One region of the Guggenheimella bovis genome, then DNA from elsewhere that is predicted to be linked to it. Evidence: predicted binding sites of a transcription regulator. Region 1 holds the regulator's gene; the other holds the start of a gene.

Evidence for each region. The regulator HrcA, encoded in region 1, represses chaperone genes, less so after heat shock. The targets are predictions, from matches to a motif close to TTAGCACTCNNNNNNNNNGAGTGCTAA.
Region 2: a site for HrcA is predicted at 7,353-7,379, ahead of ACUB3H_RS08105 (co-chaperone GroES). Genes of this name have one in related genera too.

What each region holds. Positions count from the first base shown of each region.
Region 1 covers NZ_JBQWTF010000001.1:42,588-54,741, reverse strand. Annotated here, with positions in the region: gene prmA (50S ribosomal protein L11 methyltransferase) at 1-783, opposite strand, end outside; gene dnaJ (molecular chaperone DnaJ) at 825-1,976, opposite strand; gene dnaK (molecular chaperone DnaK) at 2,008-3,822, opposite strand; gene grpE (nucleotide exchange factor GrpE) at 3,846-4,349, opposite strand; gene hrcA (heat-inducible transcriptional repressor HrcA) at 4,358-5,377, opposite strand; gene ACUB3H_RS00295 (calcium-translocating P-type ATPase, PMCA-type) at 5,482-8,016, opposite strand; gene hemW (radical SAM family heme chaperone HemW) at 8,029-9,102, opposite strand; gene lepA (translation elongation factor 4) at 9,092-10,903, opposite strand; gene rpsT (30S ribosomal protein S20) at 11,029-11,292, shown strand; gene holA (DNA polymerase III subunit delta) at 11,319-12,154, opposite strand, start outside.
Region 2 covers NZ_JBQWTF010000003.1:116,161-128,314, forward strand. Annotated here, with positions in the region: gene ACUB3H_RS08065 (hypothetical protein) at 1-203, shown strand, start outside; gene ACUB3H_RS08070 (chymotrypsin family serine protease) at 611-1,789, shown strand; gene ACUB3H_RS08075 (hypothetical protein) at 1,834-2,409, shown strand; gene ACUB3H_RS08080 (GNAT family N-acetyltransferase) at 2,899-3,420, opposite strand; gene ACUB3H_RS08085 (class I SAM-dependent methyltransferase) at 3,413-4,042, opposite strand; gene ACUB3H_RS08090 (hypothetical protein) at 4,036-4,974, opposite strand; gene ACUB3H_RS08095 (hypothetical protein) at 4,971-5,348, opposite strand; gene groL (chaperonin GroEL) at 5,409-7,031, opposite strand; gene ACUB3H_RS08105 (co-chaperone GroES) at 7,041-7,295, opposite strand; gene gdhA (NADP-specific glutamate dehydrogenase) at 7,441-8,784, opposite strand; gene ACUB3H_RS08115 (DUF362 domain-containing protein) at 8,994-9,164, shown strand; gene ACUB3H_RS08120 (MarR family winged helix-turn-helix transcriptional regulator) at 9,210-9,641, opposite strand; gene ACUB3H_RS08125 (redox-sensing transcriptional repressor Rex) at 9,641-10,270, opposite strand; gene abc-f (ribosomal protection-like ABC-F family protein) at 10,402-12,154, shown strand, end outside.

The DNA of each region.
Region 1 (12,154 bases):
GAGCATTTCTTCTTCTCTGCTATCTAAAATACCAGAGAGGATGATGATTCCACCAGGTTTTACGAGACGTAAAAAGTCTTTATAAAGGTGCTTATGAACTTCAGGAAGGATGTTTGCAAGGACGAGGTCAAAGGTGCCTTCTACCTCACACGTCTTATCGCCTTCATGCTGAATGTAATGGATGCCATTTAAGCTTTGGTTTAGCATAGCATTTTTTACAGCCATGCTATCGATCTCAACGGCTTCTAAGTGACAAGCACCGAACTTCTTAGCGAGGATCGAAAGAATGCCTGAGCCACTACCGACATCTAAGACATCGTAGGTAGGACGCATATATTTTATGAGTGCTGTAATACAGCCCTTCGTCGTTTCGTGTGTTCCCGTTCCAAAGGCCATACCGGGGTCTATTAAGATGTCGATCTTATCTTCTAAGGGTTCAATCCAAGGCGGTCTTACAAAGACCTTATCGTGAATGAGCGTTCCTTGGAAGCTCTGTTCCCAGAGCTTATTCCAGTTTTGCTCTTCCAGTTCTTCGATCTCAACCTTATATTTCTTCTTGTACTGCTTACGAAGTGCTTCTAAGACCTTCTCTTCTGCATAGACGATGATCACCTGAACTTCAGTGATCTCAGGAATAAAACGTTCATCTTCGTACCAGTTCATCTCCTTATAGAGCGGAGAGAGACTGTCTATAATCTCCATGCCATTGATGGCTGCTAGGAGTATTTTTTCTTCAACGTGTTCTACGTCTTCATGGGGTAAGTAAATTTTTAATCTTTTCATAGTTTTATTATAGCAAAAAAAAGCCCTGCTTTTTGCAGAGCTTAACTGAATGTATCCTTTACTTTTTCAAAGAAGCTTTTTTGATTCTTCGGTGTCTCTTCGCCCATGGTTTGAGCATAAGCTAGGAGTGCTTTCTTCTGTTCTTCTGTAAGCTTTGTAGGAATGTCTACGATGAGTTCTACAAAGAGGTCGCCCTTACCGTAGCCGTTCACATTCGGGACGCCTTTTCCGGAAAGTCTCTTCACTGTGCCACTTTGAGTACCGGCAGAAACCTTGATCTTTTCTTTTCCTTCGAGCGTAGGAATTTCAATCTCATCGCCAAGGGTCGCTTGAGCGAAGGTAATATGGGCTTTGGCGTAGAGGTTCGTGCCCTTTCTTTTAAAGGTATCGGACGGTTTTACTCTAAAGTGAACGCGTACGTCACCTCTCGGTGCTCCCGTATCTCCGACGTCACCCTCACCTCTTACGTTCATGACATTACCTGTATCGACTCCTGCTGGAACATCGATCGAAATGGTCTTTTTCTTTCGAACCTTGCCCTTTCCTTTACAGGTGTCACATTGGACTTCAGGTTTCTTTCCTGTTCCCATACACTCAGGACACGTCTGAACACTTACGGTCTCTCCAAAGAGAGAGCGAGTCATGATCTTTACTTTACCTGTACCGGAGCAGCGGACGCAGTCATTGACCTTGGTTCCAGGCTTAGCACCCGTTCCATGGCAAGTAGGACACTCCTCTAAGCGGTAGTAGCTTACAGACTTTTTAACGCCCTTTGCGGCTTCTTCAAAGCTTAGCTCGACCTCGAGTTCGATGTCGCTACCTCTTCTAGGGCCTTGGCTCTGTTGTGTAAAGCCTCCGCCTCCAAAAAATGAATTTAAGATGTCATCAAAGCCACCGCTAAACCCTTCGAAAGTGCCACCCTGGAAGCCACCAAAACCACCAAAGCCATCAAAGCCTGCCTGGTTCGGATCGACTCCAGCGTGACCAAATTGGTCGTAACGAGAGCGCTTCTCTTCGTTACTAAGCACCTCGTACGCTTCATTGATCTCTTTAAATTTAGCTTCTGCTTCTTTGTTATCCGGATTTCTGTCCGGATGGTACTGCATGGCTAGCTTTCTATAGGCCTTTTTAATCTCTTCGGCACTCGCCTTTTTATCGACACCCAGTACCTCGTAGTAGTCACGATTCGACATAGTCACCTCACAATGAAGAATAGGCTAATGCCTATTCTTCATCGACCGTTTCGTATTCTGTTGATTCTGTTCCTTGCTGTGTTTGCTCTTGTGGAGCTTCTTTATAGATCTTTTCAGCGATCGGATAGAATGCCTTTTCAAGCTCTTCGATAGCAGCTTTAATGGCTTCTGCATCCTCGCCCTTAGTAGCTTCTTTGGTCTTTTCGATCTTTTCTTGAACAGAAGTCTTCTCTTCCTCAGTAACCTTGTCACCGAGTTCATTGATGTTCTTTTCTGCTTCGTATGCTAGACTTTCGCCTCTGTTCTTGAGTTCAGCAAGCTCTTGACGACGCTTGTCTTCTTCTGCATACATCTCAGCTTCTTGAACTTTCTTCTTGATCTCTTCTTCTGTTAGGTTAGCAGAAGCTGTGATCTTAATCGATTGTTCCTTACCTGTTCCAAGGTCTTTTGCAGAAACGTGAACGATACCGTTTGCGTCGATGTCAAAGGTAACTTCGATCTTCGGTACACCACGGCGTGCTGGAGCGATGCCGTCGAGTTGGAACATACCGAGTGTTACGTTATCGCTAGCCATTGGACGTTCACCTTGAAGAACGTGAATGTCTACAGCCGGTTGGTTATCAGCTGCTGTGGAGAAGGTTTGACTCTTCTTTGTAGGAATGGTTGTATTTCTTTCGATGAGTCGTGTAAAGACGTTACCCATCGTTTCAATACCTAAGGATAGTGGTGTGACGTCTAGAAGGAGAACTTCTTTTACATCACCTTGTAGAACGCCTGCTTGAATGGCTGCACCACTTGCTACAGCTTCGTCTGGGTTTACGCCCTTATGAGGCTCTTTATTTACAATCTTACGAACCATGTCTTGAACTGCTGGGATACGAGTTGATCCACCGACGAGTACGACGTCATCGATATCGCTTGCTTCGAGTCCAGAGTCCTTAAGAGCGGCTCTTGATGGTCCTTCCGTCTTTTTAACGAGGTCTTCTGTCAATTGATCGAACTTCGCACGTGTGAGGTCGATGTCCATGTGGAGTGGGCCTTCTGGTCCGATCGTGATAAAGGGTAGGTTAATGGATGTCGTTTGAGTGGTAGAAAGTTCTTTTTTTGCTTTCTCAGCAGCTTCTTTAATGCGTTGCATTGCACTGAGACGTTCGCCTTCTTTACCGTAAGTCTTGAGGTCAATTTGGTGCTCGTTTTGGAATCTTTCGACGAGCCAGTCGACGATACGTTGGTCGAAGTCATCACCACCTAGGCGGTTGTTACCGTTTGTAGCGAGAACTTGGAATACGCCGTCACCGATTTCAAGGATCGATACGTCAAAGGTACCACCACCTAAGTCGAAGACGAGGATCTTTTTGTTCGTTTCGCTCTTATCGAGACCGTATGCAAGCGCTGCTGCTGTCGGTTCGTTGATGATACGTTTTACGTCGAGACCAGCAATCTTACCAGCATCTTTTGTCGCTTGTCTTTGAGCGTCTGTGAAGTAGGCAGGAACGGTGATAACAGCTTCTGTAATCTTTTCACCGAGGTAGCTTTCTGCATCAGACTTCATCTTTTGAAGGATGAGAGCAGAAATTTCTTGTGGTGTATAAGGCTTTCCGTCGATCGTCTTGGTCCAGTCGGTACCCATCTCACGCTTAACGGAGCTAATCGTACGTTCTGGGTTTGTAATCGCTTGTCTTTTTGCTGTTTCACCGACGAGACGCTCACCATTTTTCGTGAAAGCGACGATCGATGGGGTCGTACGGTTACCTTCTACGCTTGGAATAATCTTAACTTCGCCGCCTTCCATGACAGCGACACAAGAGTTTGTTGTACCTAAGTCAATACCAATCATTTTACTCATAATTTTTTCTCCTAAAAATAAATTTATTCACTCACTTTAACCATGCTTGCGCGAATGGTTCTTCCGTGTAATGTGTAGCCTTTTTGTAATTCCTCTAAGATGATGCCGGGCTCAACGCCTTCTTCTGTTCCCGTAAGCACTGCATGATGGAGTGTCGGGTCGAAAGGTTTTCCCTCGGCCTCTATCGCTTGTACTCCTTCTTTTTCTAAGAACTCTCTGAAACTCTTTTCAATGAGCTTTACGCCTTCATAGAGCTTTGACTGTTCTTCGCCTGAAAGGAGTGCTTTTTCTACGCTATCCATGACGACTAAGAGTCGACTGAGGTAGCGTTCGTTTCCAAATTGAATGAGATCCTGCTTTTCTTTTTCGACGCGACGTCTGTAGTTTTGAAGTTCAGCCTGTGATCTTAGACACTGATCTTTCCATTTTTCCACTTCTTCTTGAAGTACCGTGAGTTCGTTCTCCTCTTTTTCTTCCATCTGTTCTACTTCTACTGATTCGTTGGTCTCGTTTTTGATGTCTTCCACGACTCCTCCTATAAAGTAATTCCTGAGAAAATCTGCTCTACCGTATCGCGAATGTCCTCAATGAGATTTAAGGCCTTACGGTAATCCATGCGAACACTACCGATAAGAGCAATGCTTCCCTTATCGTCGCCATTATAGTAATAATCGCTTTTAATGAGAGCTAGTCGTTTAAAGCGCTCATCGTGAAGCTCATTACCAAGCATAATCTGCGTTCCCTCATCCCCAGGCTTTAATATTTGTAAGACTTTATCGTTATCATTAAAGAACTCGAGGATGGCCTTCGCTTCTTCAAGCGTTGTACAGTTCGTACCATCTACAATGTGCTCAAGACCGCAAATGAAAAGTTGGTCTTGATTAAATTCTTTCAAAGCTTCTCTTAGCTTTGGAAGAATGTAGATAATCAAGCGGTCTAAAAGCTCATTATTTCCTAAAATATCTGAGAACGCTTTGAGATCCATCGCCTCAATCGTCTGACTCTTAAACTTATCGAGTAAGAGCTTTGACAGATGATCCATCGTCTCCTGTGAGGCGTTGTCATGTAAAAGCTCCATCGTCCTGATATCTGCATTGTCGCTCACGAGGATCATGAGGAAGCGCGTCGAATCAATGCGAATGAGCTTTAAATTTTGGAGTGTCATCTTCTTAAAAGCTGGCATCGTAACGATGGCCGTCATCTCAGAAAGTTCCCTTAGCATGCGTGAAGCCTTTCTTAAGATGCGCTCACCATTCATATCTCCACTTAATAAGCTTCCCACTTGCTCATTGAGATCATCTCGTTCGAAGTCTTTTAAGAAGATCTCATCGAGGTAATATCGCATACCGAGCTCTGAAGGAATGCGTCCAGCAGAAATGTGCGGTTGAATGATGTAGCCGTATTCCTCGAGGTCTGCCATGTCGTTACGAATCGTAGCCGGTGAAAGGTTGACACCTGGATGCTTCGAAATCGTTCGACTTCCTACGGGCTGTCCCTCTCGGATAAAGTCATCGACGATGAGTCTAAGAATCGCAATTTGTCTATCTGTAATCATATGCTCCTCACCTTTGTTAGCACTCAACACACCTAAGTGCTAATTACATTATACACCAATCCTCTCTTTCGTCAACAAAAAAAAGCTCTTTTTTTAAAAGAGCTTTATTCTTTAACAATGAGCTTACGAATCTCTCCGAAGAGAAATGGCATACAGCTTGCAGCCAGAACGATAAGCCACGATTCACTCGAGAGCGGAACGACTTTAAAAATCGTCATGAGTGGCGGTAAGAAGAGTACGGCGCACTGTAGTCCTACACTCACAAGGAAAGCCATGATAAAGGAACGGTTAGAAAAGAGTCCCCTTACAAAGACACTATTCTTACTGCGCTGGTTAATGGCTTGAACGAGCTGTGCAAAGGCGATCGTAGCAAAGGCCATCGTACGACCAACTTCGACTTCTGTCTCTAGGCCGATTAAAAAGACAGCATAAGTGAGAAGACCGATGAAGAGTCCTTCGATGACAGTGAGCGTCACGCCTTTTTTCGTAAGTACCTTTTCGTTTACACCTCGCGGTGGACGATTCATAACGTTCTTTTCCGGGGCTTCCACACCGAGTGCTAAAGCTGGAAGTGAATCGGTCACGAGATTGATCCAGAGGAGCTGAACGGCGACGAGTGGCATGGGCTGATTGAAAAGAATCGCAAAGAACATGAGAATGACTTCTGCTAAGTTACAGCTAATGAGATAGCGAACGGTTCTTTGAATGTTATCGTAGATGACGCGTCCACTTTCAATGGCTTTCACGATCGTAGAGAAGTCGTCGTCGAGAAGAACCATGTCGCTAGCACCTCTTGCAACGTCTGTTCCTACCTTACCCATCGCAACACCGATGTCGCTTCGTTTAAGAGCTGGCGCATCGTTTACACCGTCCCCTGTCATAGCGACGACTTTACCTTTTTTCTTCCAGGCATCGACGATTCGAACCTTCTGTTCGGGAGCTACTCGAGCATAGACTCGAATCTGCTCAACCTTTTCAGAAAATTCTTCTTCGCTCATCTTATCGAGTTCACTGCCTCGAATGGCGAGCTGTCCTTCTTCTAAAAGACCAATATTTTTAGCAATGGTCGTGGCTGTAAGAAGGTGATCTCCTGTAATCATCACGACATCGAGGCCAGCACCTTTCGCCTTTTTAATGGAATCCACGACCTCTTCTCTCGCAGGATCCATCATGCCGACCATGCCGACAAAGGTGAGTCCCTCTTCAGAGAGAGCTTTCGTATCTTTCTTTGCTAAGGCAAGCACACGCAGAGCATCCTTCGCATATTCTTCGTTCTTATCTTGAATGATGTACTTATCTTGTTCTGTAATGGGACGAACGACTCCGTTTTCTACGATGTGCGTCGTACGACTTAAGATCTCATCGATACCACCCTTGGTAAATTGGATGTAACCCGATTCTGTCGTATGAAGCGTACTCATCATCTTACGTTCAGAGTCAAAAGGAAGCTCAGCAATTCTCGGATACTTTTCTTCAAGGTCCGCCTTATTCATCTGGAATTCCTTGGCGAAGTCTAAAAGAGCTACCTCGGTAGGATCTCCCATGGCTTCAGCATCCGAAATGGAAGCGTCATTACATAGGGAAAGTCCTGTGACGAGTTCCTCATTTTTATCATCTAAAAGATACGCTCTTAAGACCTTCATCTTATTTTGCGTTAAGGTTCCCGTCTTATCGGAGCAGATGACACTGGCAGAACCGAGCGTTTCTACAGAAGGAAGTGTACGAATGACCGCATTTCTCTTCGCAAGCTTAGAAACACCAACGGCCATGACGATCGTTACAATCGCAGGAAGTCCTTCAGGAATGGCAGCTACCGCAACACCTACGGCTGTGATAAACATCTCGGAGATTTCGCGCTTTTCTAGAATTCCTAAGCCAAAGATCACAAGAGAAATGAGTACGACGAGCGTCGCCAAGACTTTTCCTAGGTGATCGAGTTGCTTTTGTAGCGGTGTCTTCTCTCCGTCGTCGTTCATGATCATAAAAGCAATCTTACCGATTTCCGTATGCATGCCCGTTTCCATAGCGAGGAACTTCGCACGGCCATAGGTCACGATCGTCGAACTAAAGACCATGTTCTTTCGATCGGCGATTGGAACATTTTCAAAGGCAGAAAAGTGTTCGTCTTTTTCTACAGGTGTCGATTCACCCGTTAAAGCGCTCTCATCGACCTGAAAGTTCATGGAACTAATGAGACGACCGTCTGCAGGAATGACATTTCCTGCTTCTAAGAAAACGATGTCTCCAGGAACGATTTCACTCGTTAAAACCTTCGTTTGTTTTCCGTCTCTTAAGACGACCGATTCTGGTTGAGCGAGCTTTTTTAGTGCATCTAGGGCGTTTTGAGCACGATATTCTTGAATCGTACTGATCACACCATTTAAGATGACAATCGCTAAGATGAGGATGGCATCGGTATATTCCTTTAATAAGACGCTTACGACACATGCTGCAAGGAGCACGAGAATCATGACATCCTTAAAGTTTCCAAAAAAGACAGAGAGAATGGATTCACGATCGGTCTGAATAATCTCATTCGGTCCAAACTGCTTTAAGCGGTCTTTTGCATCTTTTGATGTGAGGCCATCCGCACTCGTATTTAAATTCGTATATTGTTCTTCGAGTTGTTGCCTATACATACTCGTTCCTTTCTATTCGTCTAGTAGATCTACTAAGACGCTATGAAGAAGGTCTAGGCCTTGTTTGGTTGGCCTTAAGAACCCATCATAAATTAAGTTACCGTTTTCAATATGCTTTAAAACATTAGCTTTGATGTTTTCCTCGTAGGAAGGATGAGCCTTTTTAAAGGCTTCATAGTCGATTCCTCGTACAAGTCGAAGGCCGAGCATCAGCTCTTCAAAGGCAATATCCTCTTCACTCAGTACTTCTTTTTCTGTAAGAGTAGGATCCTTTAGATAGCTTTCGATATGAGGTAAATGCTTGGTTCGAACATTCCCTAGAAGTCCATGCGCTCCGGCGCCGATCCCTAAGGTGTCCAAACGGTTCCAGTAGCGAAGATTGTGCTTCGATTCAAAGCCAGGATGTGAAAAGTTACTGACCTCATAGCGAGCATAGCCCTTTTCTTTTAATAGATTCAGGATGAGATCAAATTGATTGGAACTCACCTCGTCATCGACTTTTCTTAGAACTTTCGATAGTGGCCTATTTTCATAGAGCTCTAATTCATACGTACTGATGTGCGTGGGTTCAAAGTCTATGAGCCTATGAAGAGAGTCTTCAATTCCCTTTTCATCTTCATCGATCGCATAAATGAGATCGAGGTTGAAGTTTTTAATGCCCGCCCGTTTTATTGCTTCGACGGCAACTTCCACTTGTTTTTTGTCATGAATTCTTCCGAGTTTTTTAAGCATCTCATCGTTCATACTCTGAACGCCCATGCTGACTCGGTTGATCCCCATGTCCTTCCAAAGACAAGCCTTTTCTAGACTTACGCTTTCAGGATTCGCTTCTATCGTAAACTCTTCCACTTCATAGTCATTAAAAAAATCTAAAAGCTTAGGAAGTGGTTTAAAGTAAGAGGGCGTTCCTCCACCTAAGTATACAGTAGAAAGTTTTCTAGGTAGTTCGATGCTTCCTAGTTCTTTTAGAAGAGCTTCAAGATAAGGCTCTTGTAGTGAATCATTCCTTAAACTATAGAAGTCACAGTAGGAACACTTCTTTTCGCAAAACGGCAAGTGAATGTAGATTCCTAGATCATTCTTCATCAAACTTTAATACGGTTAAGAAGGCTTGCTGTGGTACTTCTACGCTACCAAATTGACGCATGCGCTTCTTACCTTCCTTTTGCTTTTCAAGGAGCTTCTTTTTACGGCTAATATCACCACCATAACACTTCGCCAAGACGTCTTTTCGAAGCGCCTTAATGGTTTCTCTCGCGATGATGTTATTACCAATGGCTGCCTGAAGGGGAATCGCAAATTGCTGACGCGGGATGACATCTTTGAGTCTTTCTACGATCATTCTTCCACGGCTTACAGCCTTTTCTCTATGAACGATCATACTGAAGGCATCGATGAGCTCGTGGTTAATTAAGATATCCATTTTAACGAGATCACTTGCTTCATAACCATCTAAGTGATAATCAAAGGATCCAAAGCCCTTGGTCTTCGATTTTAACGCATCGAAAAAGTCGTAGATGATCTCATTTAACGGCAGAGTGTAGTGAAGCATGACGCGTTTTTCATCGATGTATTGCATGTCGATGAAGGTTCCGCGGCGATTCTGACAGAGTTCCATCACGGTACCTACATAATCTTTCGGTACGATGATATCGGCTTTAACAATCGGTTCTTCAAAGAGCTCGATCATCGTGGGATCAGGTAGGTTCGAAGGGTTTTGAATCATGAGCTGTTCGCCCTTGGTCGTCGTCACACGATAGATGACAGAAGGAGCTGTTGCGATGAGATCGAGGTCGAACTCACGCTCTAAGCGCTCTTGAATGATCTCCATGTGTAAAAGGCCGAGAAAACCACAGCGGTATCCGAACCCTAGAGCGACGGAGCTCTCTGGTTCAAAGACGAGCGCAGCATCGTTTAATTGCATCTTTTCTAAAGCATCTCGAATCGATTCATAGTCCTCCCCTTCTGCAGGATAGAGTCCACAGAAGACGACGGGAAGGGCTGGTTCATAACCGGGAAGCGGTTCGGAGACGGGACGCTTGGCATTCGTAATCGTTTCACCGACACGTACGTACTTCGTTTCTTTAATGCTTGCACTGATGTAACCGACTTCACCTGCGCGTAAGGAGCTCGTCGGTGTCATGTTCGGGGTAAAATAACCGACTTCCACGACATCAAACTCGGCACCTGTTGCCATCATCTGAATCACATCGCCTTTTTTGACTTCGCCATCGAAAATTCGAACGAGCGGAATCGCTCCTCGGTAGCTGTCGTAAAAGGAGTCAAAGATGAGAGCCTTTAGTGGTTTTGTGACATCTCCCGTGGGAGCTGGAATCTTTTCTACAATGGCTTCAAAGACATCGACGATATTGAGTCCGCTCTTGGCACTGATTCTAGGAGCATCCTCTGCATAGATTCCTATAATATCTTCAATCTCTTGAATGCATTCCTCTGGCATCGAGCTAGGGAGATCGATTTTATTTAATACTGGGACGATTTCAAGTCCTACTTTATCTGCTAAATAGACATTGGCAATGGTCTGAGCTTCTACGCCTTGAGAACTATCTACGACTAATATAGCTCCTTCACAAGCTGCTAAGGAACGAGATACTTCATAGGTGAAGTCGACGTGGCCAGGGGTGTCGATGAGGTTAAAGATGTACTCCTCCCCATTTTTTGCCTTATAAATGAGTCGACTCGCTGTAAGCTTAATCGTAATTCCACGTTCCCTTTCAAGCTCCATATCATCAAGGACTTGAGCTTTCATCTCACGAGATGTCAAGGTACCCGTGAGCTCAATCATGCGGTCTGCGAGTGTGCTCTTACCGTGGTCAATATGCGCAATGATTGAAAAGTTCCTTATCCGTTCTTGATTTATTTGGTTCATGTTTCCTCCATACAGGAAGTATTATATCAAAAATCATGGTATTATTCATCGTTTTATTGTTGCAATAGCTAGTTCATCATGATAGAATTGTTCTGTTATAAGCCGCCTTAAGGAGGTGAGAAGTCATGGCAAATATTAAATCTGCAAAAAAGAGAATTTCTGTCATCAAGAAAAAAACAGAAATCAACAAGTCTGCTAAGTCTAAAATGAAAACATCTATTCGTAAGTTTAACGAAGCATGTTTAGCTGGAGATAAAGACGTTGCTCTTCGTTCTTTCCTCGAAGCAGAAAAGACAATCCGTAAGACTGCTTCTAAGGGTACCATTCATAAGAATGCCGCTGACCGTAGAGTAAGTCGTCTCGCTAAAAAACTAGCTAGCTTAGCATAAGAAATGGCCGAAGGTTTCGGCCTTTTTTATTTCCTTAAAAGCTGTAACAGAAGGGACTCCACTTCCCTCTCCATGGATACGGTCTCATTTCTCGATAAGAACTGTAGTTTAAAGACCCGATCGAAGCTATCCCACAATTCTTCTTTCGAATACTGATTGGAAATTCCTAGATTCTTCTTTGCGGCAAATTCTTTTTTGACATCGGTTCGATCCATGACTGTAAGAAGCGGATAGCCGCGTTTTGTGAGCTCTTTTGTTACCATGAGTGTTGAATACGTACTCGTCATGATACTGAGGAAGCGATGGAGATCTCCCCCAGCCTTCTTGTATTCACGAAACCTTCTCATGGCATTTTCTGTCTTTCGATTGGACACTTCACTGATGAGTTCAAAGACGTTATCTTCTAAGGGCCTATCAATATTTTTCATGACACGTTCTTCTGTGATCACTTCTTCACTCGTGCTACAGAGTTTTAGAATCTCATTTAAAATAAAGTAGAGATCGGTCGTAGAGCCCCATTCGTCGTAGCGAAGAAAAGAGATCATGTACTGAAGCGCTCGGTCATTGATGCGTTTTTTTCGAAGTGAAAACTGCTTGGTGATCCAGCGTGGGAGTTCGCTCTTAGTGATGCGCTTCATGTCGACGGTCGTAAAACCCTTAAGCTTACACTTACCGGGATATAAGACGACAATGATATGCTCCTCCACTTGTTCACAGAGCTTTCTAAAGTCATCCCAAAGACTACTATTTTCTTCTAAGTTCTTAACGATACAGAGCTTTTGATCACTGAAAAAGCCCAGTCCTAAAAGAAAGTTAGAGAGGGATTCTAAACTCCCTTTTGAAGCATCAAAAGTAAGCTCAT
Region 2 (12,154 bases), on a different contig from region 1:
GCTATAAAGAACGTACAAAAGAAGGACTTCATCACATGTGGTGGCTCATTCTTCTTAGCTTCTTGTTCTATGTCCCCGTCGTACTCTGGAGTCAAAAATATCCCGTTGTAGGAGCACTTATGATGCCAAAGACGGTAGCCTATTTTATGATCGTTTACTTAGGATTTAAGTATCTAAAGGGAAATGAAAAGTTAGAAAAATAATGAAAAAAAGTCCTGAAGAACAGGATTTTTTTTTACGGAAGCGATAGATTCAAGCCCCGTGCCTGTAAAGGCACTCGATTTTAAGTGGAAAGCGGTCAGTATCTTTTTAAAAGTTCTTACATTCACGTTCATAGATCATTGAAAATCAGTATTTAATGGAATATTACTTTAAAAGAACGTACTTTTGTTTCGTTCCTAGTTCAATGGGTAATCTACTATTAGGAACTCTTATGAAACGGTTGGATGTCTTTCATTGAAAAGTAACTTTGAGTATGTGTGTGCTTACAACTGTAGATTCTTAAAATTTATAAATTTAAAAATGGATTGGAGATAATTGTAGGAATCTACCCTGCCTCTCAAATCTTTTTGTCGCGTAACAAGACACGTTTTGAAAAAAGGAGATTAGAATGAAAAAAGTCACTGCGCTGTTCTTACTGTTGGCAATGCTCACTTTTCCTTCCTTTGCGTATAATTCTGATGAAATGAATCAGACTCACCTAGCAGAAATAGAACAGGCATTGATCGACCAACAACCTGCCTATCGAGCTACTATTGCGTTCTATGAGAAATTTGACAAAGATTCAAACGGTTTAGAAATATACCCCGATGACTATTGTGGCGGATACTATTCTCCTGAGGACAAAAAATTCCATATCAAATTATTAAATTTCGACAATTTGAACCATTATAAAAACATGGCGAATAGTGAATACATTGCTTTTGAATTAGGTAATAATTCCTATAACGATTTACTTTCTCTTGGGAAAGAGATACCTGCAGTAGATTCAGGTTACGAGTTCCATGGGATAGATGAAAAAGAGAATTTAGCTGTTTTTGCAAAAAAACCTTCTAGTGCGCCTAAGACGATCAAATCGATATCATCAATATCAAACGCACAATTGAAGGCAGCACTAATGGAAGTTAAGGAATTAGACCAAGCTATTTTAAAACTCCCAGTACTTTTAGAAGATTACTCCGAGATTGAGCAGGAAACATCGCTAATGGGAGGGCAAAATATAGTAAATCCCGACGCATCACTGAGTTGTACCCTTGGAATCTGTGGATATTGGAACGGCAAAGAGGCAATTCTCACAGCAGGTCATTGTGGAACGCCAAAACAATCAGTGACCTTTAATGGCACAAAGATTGGTCAATTTGTTGAATCTGTTAACAATACCAGTATTGGAAAAGATTATGGGATTGTTTACCTGACTACAAGAGCGTATCCAATATCTGCAAAGGTTTTATCCCAAACCAGCACAACAGGCACGGTAACTATTTCGGATACTGCTTTAGTTAAAATGGGTTATAAATTACGTAAATATGGCTATGTTTCTGGCGAGGCACTCGTTGAAGTGGTTCGGGCGACGCCTGGCACGATATATAAAGCAAAAGTGCTTAGTGGTACTTCTACAAAGGGAGATAGTGGTGGCCCTTATCACACCTCCCTCTCTACTGGTGGTCCGCGAGTTTTTGTGGGTATCCATAGCGCTTCAGATATCTCTAACGGAGTGCGATACGTTTATTTTACACCAACAGATGTGCTCCCCACTAGTTTTAAAGTGTTAGTGAATCCCAGCAGATAGAAAAATAATATTTGAGTCACAAGAGACTTCACTAGGAGGTTCATATGAAAAGAAATAGTTGGTTATTGATTTTATTTGTATTACTCTTTATTCTTAGTAGCTGTCAAACAAAGGGTTCACCGATGACCAAGTCAGCTGATGAACTGGAAAAAGAACAGGCTCCAGCTTACAAGGATACATTAGATTTTTACAATCACTTTGAGAAAAACAGTAGTGGCGAAGATATTTACCCTGATGACTTTGCGGGCGGTTACTATTCCGATAAGGATCAAAAGTTTCATGTTGGGCTAACGAGTTTTGATAACATCGAATGGTATAAAAAGGCTGCTTCGAAGTCTCCAAATATCGTTTTTGAAAAGCAGACATACTCCTACAATGAGCTATTGAGTCTTGGTAAGGAGCTAGCAACAACGTTTAATGGAAATTTTGGGGGAATTGATGAAAAAGAAAACAAAACAGTGCTCCTTTTGAAAAAGGATCAAAAAATCGATCCTAAAAAGCTTGAACAATTCTTTAAAACCAATGAAATAGCTAAGAGGTTGGTTGAATCCGGTAAACCCGTGAGTCTCGATATCCTCCCCCTCATTATAGAAGATCCATCGACGATACAGCTAGAGTAACCCCGAGAAGACCAGATGAATAAATAGTGCTTTGAACTGGCTAATCCCTAGAAAGGATTGGCTAGTTTTTTGTGAAGGATATGATCATGTGGAGCTTTATCATTTAAGTAGAGTCTTTAAACTCACCAAATCATCATGGTAGTATATCTATGAAAGGATTGGTGAGATCATGCGTTACGACAACTCATTTAAACTAGAAGCCATAGAGCTTTCTGACGAGATAGGTGTTAAAAGCTCTTGAACGACAGGGAATTCCGAACTACACGCTGGCCGAATGGCGACATCAGCGTAAAACCAAAGGCGAATATGCCTTTGTGGGCAGTGGAAACAAACGTCTCGCTACCAGTGAAAAGAACCTTTAGATAAAGGAAGATTTTGGACACCTTTATTAGCACAAAAAAAAGCCCCCTAAACTTTGAAAGCACTATGATTCTTTGTCTTTCCATTTAGAGGTCTTATTAACTGCTTTAGTCTATCTCTATGTCTAAATTATCTACGATTCTTCAAGTAGTCTTCTCTACTTAAAAATAGATGATAGCACTCATCACCTTGATCCACTTCCTTGAAGCCTAGATCTTTATGAATTTTGTACGCTACTTCTCTCGTTTTCTCAAAGTAGTTATGGAGTAACTTTACTTCGCTGTGGACAAAGGCTCTCTCAAGAAGTAGCTTTAAGCCTCCTTTAGAGTATCCCTTTCCTCTTTCACTAGCGAGTATGAGGATTCCCATATCCCACCAGTTATTTTCCTTAGTGTAGTGGAAATTCACGTCACCTACGAATGCGCCGTCACTCATTCTTTGGATGTAGGCATAGAACCTCTTTGGTTCCTGATTCACCACCCAACCTTTATGAAAACATTCCCACTCTTCTTCAGGGAACTCGATGCATCCGTCTGGTGGAAACCACTTTGCGTTGTAGCTCATCGTATCTGGATCTGATAGTAGTTTTTGATAAAACCAAAGTTCATCTAACCTTGGTACATAAAGTGTTAGTTCTTCTTTGTTATTCATTTATTTCCTTTCGAACAGTAAGTAGACCTGCTAAGTGGGAATACGGTTCAAATTTTAGTGAGGATATGTGCTCTTTTAGTTCTTCGTAAACGAAGTAGAACTCATCCTCATCCCATTCTCCATCGTCATCACTCTTACACTTTTCTAGGTCATGTCTTGTTTGGAATGCCACATCACCGATGTAAATGACTCCATCCTCAGTTAATAAGGACATGAGTGTTTCGATGAAAGAAACCTTCTCTTCATCCGTTAGATGGTGGAGGGAGTAGGTTGCTATGATGGCATCGTACTTTTTCTCTTTGAGTGGTTCTACAAGTCCCTTGGAAAAATCGCCTGCATAGAGGGTTGCCTTTGGCATTTTCTCCTTTGCGATGCGAATCATCTCTTCTGAGAAATCTTGCCCGTAGACGTCTAGACCTTGGTCATAGAGACGCGTCGTAAGTGTTCCCGTTCCAAAGCCGATATCTAGGATCGTTATACTCTTAGAGGTTAATACTCTCTTGTAGATCTCACCGAGTATTCGTTTGTATCCTGCAAAAGGATACGTGTTGTCATCATCTGATAATCCAACACTTTTATCGTATCCCTCTGCCCATAAGTCAAATCCTTTGTTGTCTAACATAAATTTTTGTCATTCCCTTCTAGACAGATTGTCTCAAGGTTCTTTGCTTTAATCGTCAAGTATTTTTCTTCTATCCTATCGTCTTCGTAGGAGTCTAGTAGAAAGTGGAATTCATAAGAGTCACCTAAGGAATAGATTTCTTGATTGATGAAGTAGGTGTTTGAATTTCCCTCCTCATCGACGGAAATTTTATCGATCTCGTTTTCTAAAAACTCTGCGTCTTTAAAGATAAGTCTACACTTTCCTACACGACTTGAACCTGGTTCATAGAGAACCTCAAGGGTTATGGTGCCCTCATGTTCTTCTATGTTTAGTAGACTTGCATCCTGTAGGTCTAAAAGACTTAGTATGCCTTCTGGGATTTCCTGCTCGCTTAAGACCTTTTCTGCTTTCTCGTCGATCTCTTTGATGTACTTTTCGTTATATTCGCTAACGCTCCGTAATTCATTATATTTCTCTTTCGGAATGTAGTAAAGTGCGATGAGTCTTGGATCTACTTCTTCGTAGACCCACTTAGGCATCTGCCATCTGTCTCTCACTGCGATATCAAAATTTATCTTAAAGCACTCTCTCGCTTCTTTCTCGTTAAAGGGCTCTCTTCTTTCGAATTCCTCAAGGCTTCTCTTAAAGCTCGCTTCTTTATAAGCTTCCCATTCTTCCATACTTTCTGGGTGCCTTGCATTCACTTCATTCCCTGATTCATCGAGATCTACGACTAAAATATCTTCAAGGACCAGGGATAATTCTGAGAAAAGATCCTCTGGCTTCTTTGGAGGCGTATCATGGAGTTCTCTTTCCCTTTCGATGTATTCTCTTTCTCTCTTCTCGTAAAGAGTATTGATGGAAACGTTTTCCTCATCTAAAATTTCGAATCCCTCTACGAGCTCTGTATTATGAAGTGCTTCTCTGTATTCTTTCGTGTAGTACTTCATTCTTCCCTCCCCATAACCCATCTTAGTTTTATGGGCCCGAGTTCGATGACAAAGTGCTCCTCTTTCATATCTACACTTGGATGTGACGTTGCAATTTTTACCTCTACATCCTTGATCCTCGTAGGATGAAAATCATCTTTCTTTCCTAAGACTATGTACTGGATGTTGATGTACTCGATCTCTCCCTTTTCATCCACTTCTAGTGGCATGGTCTCAAAGGGCTTTTCGATCGAAATTCCAAGTGTCTTAAGATACTCTTTTAGATCTGGATATGTCTTTTCTACCTCTTTGTAGTAATTCTTGCAGTAGTTACAGGAGCAGAGTTCTGTTTGTTTTAACTCCTTATAGTATTCTCTTGTCTTTTCTCTATTCATGTCTCCCTCCTTCGCTTTTTCTTTCATTATACAAGAAAAGGAGCCCTTAGGCTCCTCATCTTACATCATTCCAGGCATTCCACCCATTGGAGGCATTGCCGGTTCATCCTTTGGAATCTCTACGACTGCTGCTTCTGTCGTTAAGAACATTGCGCTGATGCTCGCTGCATTTTGAATGGCAGAACGTGTAACCTTTGTGGGGTCTACGATACCTGCTTCAAAGAGGTCTTGGTATTCATTCTTTAATGCATTGAATCCGTAGTTTCCTTCTCCGTGTTTTACGTTTTCAAGGATAACGGATGGTTCTAGTCCAGCGTTTAGCATAATCTGTCTGAAGGGTTCTTCAAGCGCTTTAAGGATGATGTTAGCACCCGTCTTGTAGTCACCTTCTAGCGTGTCTGCAAAGGCCTTTACAGCAGGGATCGTCTTAAGGTAAGCTACTCCACCGCCTGCTAAGATTCCTTCTTCTACGGCGGCTCTCGTTGCGTTAAGAGCATCTTCGATGCGGAGCTTCTTTTCTTTCATCTCTACTTCTGTAGCAGCTCCTACGCGAATGACTGCAACACCCCCTGCAAGTTTTGCTAGACGTTCTTGAAGCTTTTCTTTATCAAAGTCACTTGTGGTCTCTTCAATCTGTGTCTTGATCTCTTGAATTCTAGCTTCAATGGCATTCTTGTCGCCTTGTCCATCGCTGATGATGGTATTTTCCTTCGTTACCTTTACGTTCTTTGCTCTTCCTAGTTGGTCGAGGGTCACTTCTTTAAGGTCATGACCTAGGTCGTTAGAAATGTAGGTTGCTCCTGTTAGGATCGCAATATCCTGAAGCATTTCCTTTCTTCTATCGCCGTAACCAGGAGCCTTTACAGCAACAATGTCGAAAGCTCCACGAAGTTTGTTGAGAACGATCGTAGTGAGTGCTTCACCCTCTAGATCCTCTGCGATGATTAAAAGTTTCTTTCCGCTTTCCATGATGAGTTCTAGAAGAGGAAGAATTTCTTGGTTTGTAGAGAGCTTCTTATCGGTAACGAGTACTAATGGTTCTGAAAGGGTTGATGTCTTCTTTTCGGTATCATCTACCATGTATGGAGAAACGTATCCACGTTCAAATTGCATACCTTCAACGAGCTCTAATTCAGTAGCCATGGTCTTTGATTCTTCGACCGTAATGACGCCATCACGACCTACTTTATCCATGGCTTCACTGATGAGTTTTCCGATCGTTTCATCGGCGGCACTATTTGCACCAACAGATGCGATCTCTTCGCTCTTTTGAATGGCTACGGAATTCTTCTTTAATTCCTCTACGACTTTCTCTGTAGCCATCTCGATACCTTTTTTAACGAGTACAGGGTTCGCTCCTGCAGCGACGTTTTTAAGTCCTTCACGAACGATAGCTTGTGAAAGGATCGTAGCTGTTGTCGTACCGTCACCTGCTACGTCGTTTGTCTTTGTAGCAACTTCTTTTACGAGCTGTGCACCCATGTTTTCAAAAGGATCTTCAAGTTCAATTTCTTTTGCAATGGTTACACCGTCATTTGTAATAAGAGGTGAACCAAATTTCTTTTCTAGGATGACGTTTCTTCCTTTTGGTCCTAGCGTCACCTTGACTGTATCTGCAAGCTTATTTAAGCCTGTCTCAAGAAGCTTTCTCGCTTCTTCTCTATTCTTAATCTCTTTAGCCATTCTCTTCTCCTATTGTAGTACTGCAATGACATCATCGAGATCGATGATTAAGTAATCTGCCTTCTCATAGTGCACCTTAGTGCCTGCATATTTCTTATAGAAGACCTTGTCTCCTACCTTAACTCCCTCTACTTCACCTACAGCTAATACTTCTGCAAGTTGGGGTTCTTCTTTTGCTCCTGCTAATACGAGTCCTGAACTCGTCGTCTCTTGAGCTTCTAATTCTTTTAAAACAAGGCGTTTGCCTAATGGTTTGATACTCATAATTTCTCCTTTCTTTTTCTACGTTCTTATTATAGTACGAGCCGTATAAAAAGACAAGTAGCAAACGAGCTCGTTGAGTGCTAAAAGTTTGTAAAAAGAAACGGCACAACCTCCAACACCAAAGGTTATGCCGTTCGTTTCAATCTTAGTAGTCGCCTTGAGCTGCCATAGCTTCTGCTACGCGGAGGAATCCAGCGATGTTAGCACCCTTAACGAGGTCATAACCAAAGCCGTTTTCTTCAGCTGCAGCGCGAGCGCTTTCGTGAATGTGGATCATGATTTGATGTAGTTTTTCGTCTACTTCAGCATCTGTCCAGTTGTAACGCATGCTATTCATGCTCATTTCGAGAGCTGATGTAGCAACACCACCTGCGTTACATGCCTTTGATGGTCCTACGATCATCTTGTTTTCTTGCATGTATGTTACTGCTTCGTTTGTACATGGCATGTTAGCGCCTTCGATCATGTACTTAACGCCGTTAGCAACGAGTTGCTTAGCATGCTCGAGGTGTACGTCGTTTTGCATAGCACATGGCATAGCGATGTCAACTTTTACATTCCATGGTTTTTCGCCAGGGAAGAATTGGCAACCGAACTTGTCAGCGTAATCTTGAACCTTGTTGCGGCGTGAATCACGCATTTCAACCATGTAGTCGATCTTTTCTTTTGTTGATACGCCGTCTGGGTCGTAGATGTATCCATCAGGACCAGAAAGTGTAACAACCTTAGCACCGAGCTCAGCGAGCTTTTGGCAAGCACCCCAAGCAACGTTACCGAAGCCAGAAACTGCAACGGTCTTGCCTTTAAGGTCTGTGCCTTCGTGCTTCATGACTTCTTCTGCGAAGTATGCGATACCCCAACCTGTTGCTGGTGGTCTTGTAGCGCATCCGCCGTAGCTAAGTCCCTTACCTGTGATAACGCCGTTTTCGAAACGTCCACGAATACGACGATATTGTCCATACATATATCCAACTTCACGACCACCAACACCGAGGTCGCCTGCAGGAACGTCTACATCTGGTCCGATGTGACGATAGAGCTCTGTCATAAAGCTTTGGCAGAAGCGCATGATTTCGCCGTCGCTCTTTCCTGTTGGGTCAAAGTCAGCTCCACCTTTACCGCCGCCGATCGGAAGACCTGTGAGTGCGTTCTTGAAGATTTGTTCGAATCCTAAGAACTTCATGATTCCGATGTATACGTTTGGTGCGAAGCGGATTCCTCCCTTGTAGGGTCCAATGGCTCCGTTAAACTGTACTCTGAATCCACGGTTAACCTGAATCTTGCCGTTATCGTCTACCCACGGAACGCGGAAGATGATTTGTCTTTCAGGTTCTGCGATACGTTCGAGAATGTTAGCCTCGACCCATTCTGGATGTCTCTCGAGAACAGGCTCTAATGATCCGAATACTTCTTCAATTGTTTGAATAAATTCGGGCTCGTTAGCGTTACGAGTTTTTACTTTCTCAAGTACCTCTTGAATATACTGCATTTATTCCTCCTAGTAAGATGTGTTCATACTTGAGTTCATTATAACATAGTGAATGAGAAATGGAACGGTAAACGAAGAAAAGGAATAGAATTGTTATTTTGAGAACGAATCTCATTATTGTACTTCCCCACTCTTTTTCTATTGTTTTGTTGTTGACAATCTTTTTGGTCGCTATAATAAGAGTATCAAAACACGAAAGGAGACTATTTATGGCATACGTAATTCAAGATGCATGCATCTCATGTGGCGCTTGCGCACCAGAATGTCCAGTTGAAGCTATTTCTCAAGGAGACGATCGTTACGTTGTTGATGGCAGCAAATGCATCGACTGCGGATCCTGCGCAAACGTTTGCCCAGTTGACGCTCCAACACAAGAGTAATAACTGAAAACGGCAAAAATGAGGCTTTCGCCTCATTTTTTTATTTTAGGGTTTATATTTTTCTACGGTCTGCTGGTAGATCTTACTAATAAACTTTAGAACCGCCTTTTCTTCATTGACCGTAAGTCCCGAAAGAATTTGATCTAAGATCTCATTGGTCTTTTCTTCCCAATTACTATTGGTACGCTCTGCCTTCTCGGTCTTAAGAAGAATCCTCTTTCTTCCATCGGATGGAAGAGGAACCTTCTCTAGGTACCCTTCTTGAATAAACTTTTGAAGGAGCTGATTCGCTTTGGAACGGTTTACGCTATAGATCTGGTAGAACTCCGCAGGACTCATACCGTCTTCTATGCTATGTAGAATATGGGCCTCTTCTACCGAGAGCTCCGGTTCTTTTAAATCAAAGGAGCGTTCTAAAAAGAGCTTATCGATGAGAATGGAAGACCACTTTTGAATCTCTTTACGATACTGTGCCATTAGTAGCGATCATCGTTTAAGAAGTAGGCAATGGTCATTAAAGAATCGATTAAGTGGACGTTTTCTAAGATCAAGTCGTTCGGTACGACGAGGTCTACGGGTGAAAAGTTCCAGATGCTTCGGATACCACTCATCATGAGACGATCGGCTACATCTTGTGCAGCACCTACAGGTGTCGTAATGACAGCGATATCGATCTTATGCTTCATGAGATAGGATTCTAGAAAGTTTACGTCACCGATCGGAATACCAGCGATCTCTTGACCAATTTTTTCTGGATTGTTGTCAAAGAGTTGATCGATAATAAAGCCATATTTTTGGAAGCCGTAGTTTGCTAATGCTCCACCTAAGTTACCAGCTCCAATGATGATAATATGATACTCTTTGTCAATGCCTATGATGTTACTGATTTCTTGGTGCAAGTCGGCTACGTTATAGCCATATCCCTGTTGGCCAAATTCGCCAAAGTTATTGAAGTCTTGTCGAATCTGAGAAGCGCTAAAGCCTATAATTTCGCTTAGCTCTTTGGAACTAATTCTTTCAATACCTTCTTTTTTCATTTCATTCAGGTATCGATGATATTTGGGCAGTCGACGAATAACGGCCATGGAAATGTCATTTTTCTTCATAATACGGCTCCTTCCTTGTTATATTATATTTTTTAACAAGCCAGTTGTCAATGTCATCTTCATAAGTTGTCTAATTAATTTAACATTTTGTTTTTGCCTTTTGAACTTGTATAATGAGCCTAGGAGGAACCATGATCATCCTACAAACAAAGGAACTGAGTAAAGCCTTTCAACTCGAAGAGGTTTTAACGAATATAAATATCGAAATACAGACCGGTGAAAAGATCGGTCTCATCGGTCGAAACGGAACCGGTAAAACGACGCTTTTAAAGATCATTACGGGCGAAGAAGAAAAGACGGGTGGAGACCTTTTCATAGGAAATGAAGTCAAGATCGGTTACTTAAAGCAGACGCAAAAGCTAACGAGTAACGAAACCATCTACGACTTTGTGCTTCATACCTTTGAAGACATACTAAAGCTCAGAAAAGATCTAAAGGAAGTCTTAGATGCTCTATCGAAGGCTCCGGAAGATCGCTCGCTTCTCTTTCGCTACGCCGATCTTCAGCACCAATATGAAGAAGTAAACGGCTATCAGACGGAATCGAACGTCAAAGGCATTCTCTTCGGTCTTGGCTTTAAAGAAGAAGAGTTTACAAGACCCGTCTCTGAACTTTCTGGTGGTGAACTCACGAGACTCTCTCTTGCAAAGCTTTTAAGTAAGGAAGTCGATCTCTTACTTCTAGACGAACCGACCAACCACTTAGATATCGATGCAACGAAGTGGCTCGAGGGCTTCTTATCGACCTATCGAGGAGCAGCCTTAATCGTAACCCACGACCGCGTCTTCTTAGATAAGACCGTGAAGAAAATTGTCGAACTTGAGCGCGGTAAGAGTACGCTCTATAACGGCTCCTACTCCGACTACGTAGAAGCGAAGCGAAAGCTCTATGAGATTAAAAGGCAAGAGTACCAAAATGCCAAGGATCGCTACGATCAAGAACTAAAAAAGCTTCGCGTCTTTAAACAGCGAGCCCACATGAACAATAAGTTCTCATCGACCGCTCGTGACCGCGAGAAGAAGTTAAAGCGCATCGAGATTCCAGAAAAGCCCTTATGGCTCGATCAAGAGATGCACCTAAGCTTTTCTGTGACCCATCCATCGGGAAACGAGGTGCTTTCTGTAAGGGATCTAAAAAAGAGTTTTGACCGCACGCTCTTTGAAGACTTAAGCTTTAAAGTCTTTCGAAAGGAACGCTTCGGTATCATCGGTCCAAACGGGATCGGAAAGACGACGCTACTAAAGATTCTTCAAGGACTCATCGAAAAGGATCAAGGAACAATTCGCTGGAGCGATAGTGCGACCATCGGCTACTACGATCAAGCACAGTTGAACCTTAAGGAATCGAATACAGTATTACAAGAGATGCACGATCACTTCCCACAGAGAACCTCCGGGGAACTTCGAAAAGAACTCGGTGCCTTTCTCTTTACAGCTGATGATGTCTTTAAGCCCATAAGTGCCTTAAGTGGTGGTGAAAAGGCTCGATTGTCTCTTCTTAAGCTCATGCTTTTAGATAAGAACACTTTAATCCTCGACGAACCGACGAACCACCTCGACCTCGTAGGTAAAGAGAGCCTTGAAAAAGCACTTCTAGACTACCCGGGGACACTCATCTTTGTTAGCCACGACCGCTACTTCTTAAATCGCATCGCAACCAAGCTCTTAGTCATTGAAAAAGACGGTTGCTACTACGTCGATGGTGGGTATGAAGATTATGAACGTGGACACTTAAAGAAAATTGTCCATGAGGAAGTCGTAGAAAAGAAAGCACCGGTAAAGAAAAAGGTGCGTGGCGACATCGACTTTTTGAAGCTTAAACTAGAGCTTCAAGAAGAGCTCCTAAGAGAAACGGAGCTTGCCTTTATGGAACCAGGAATCTATA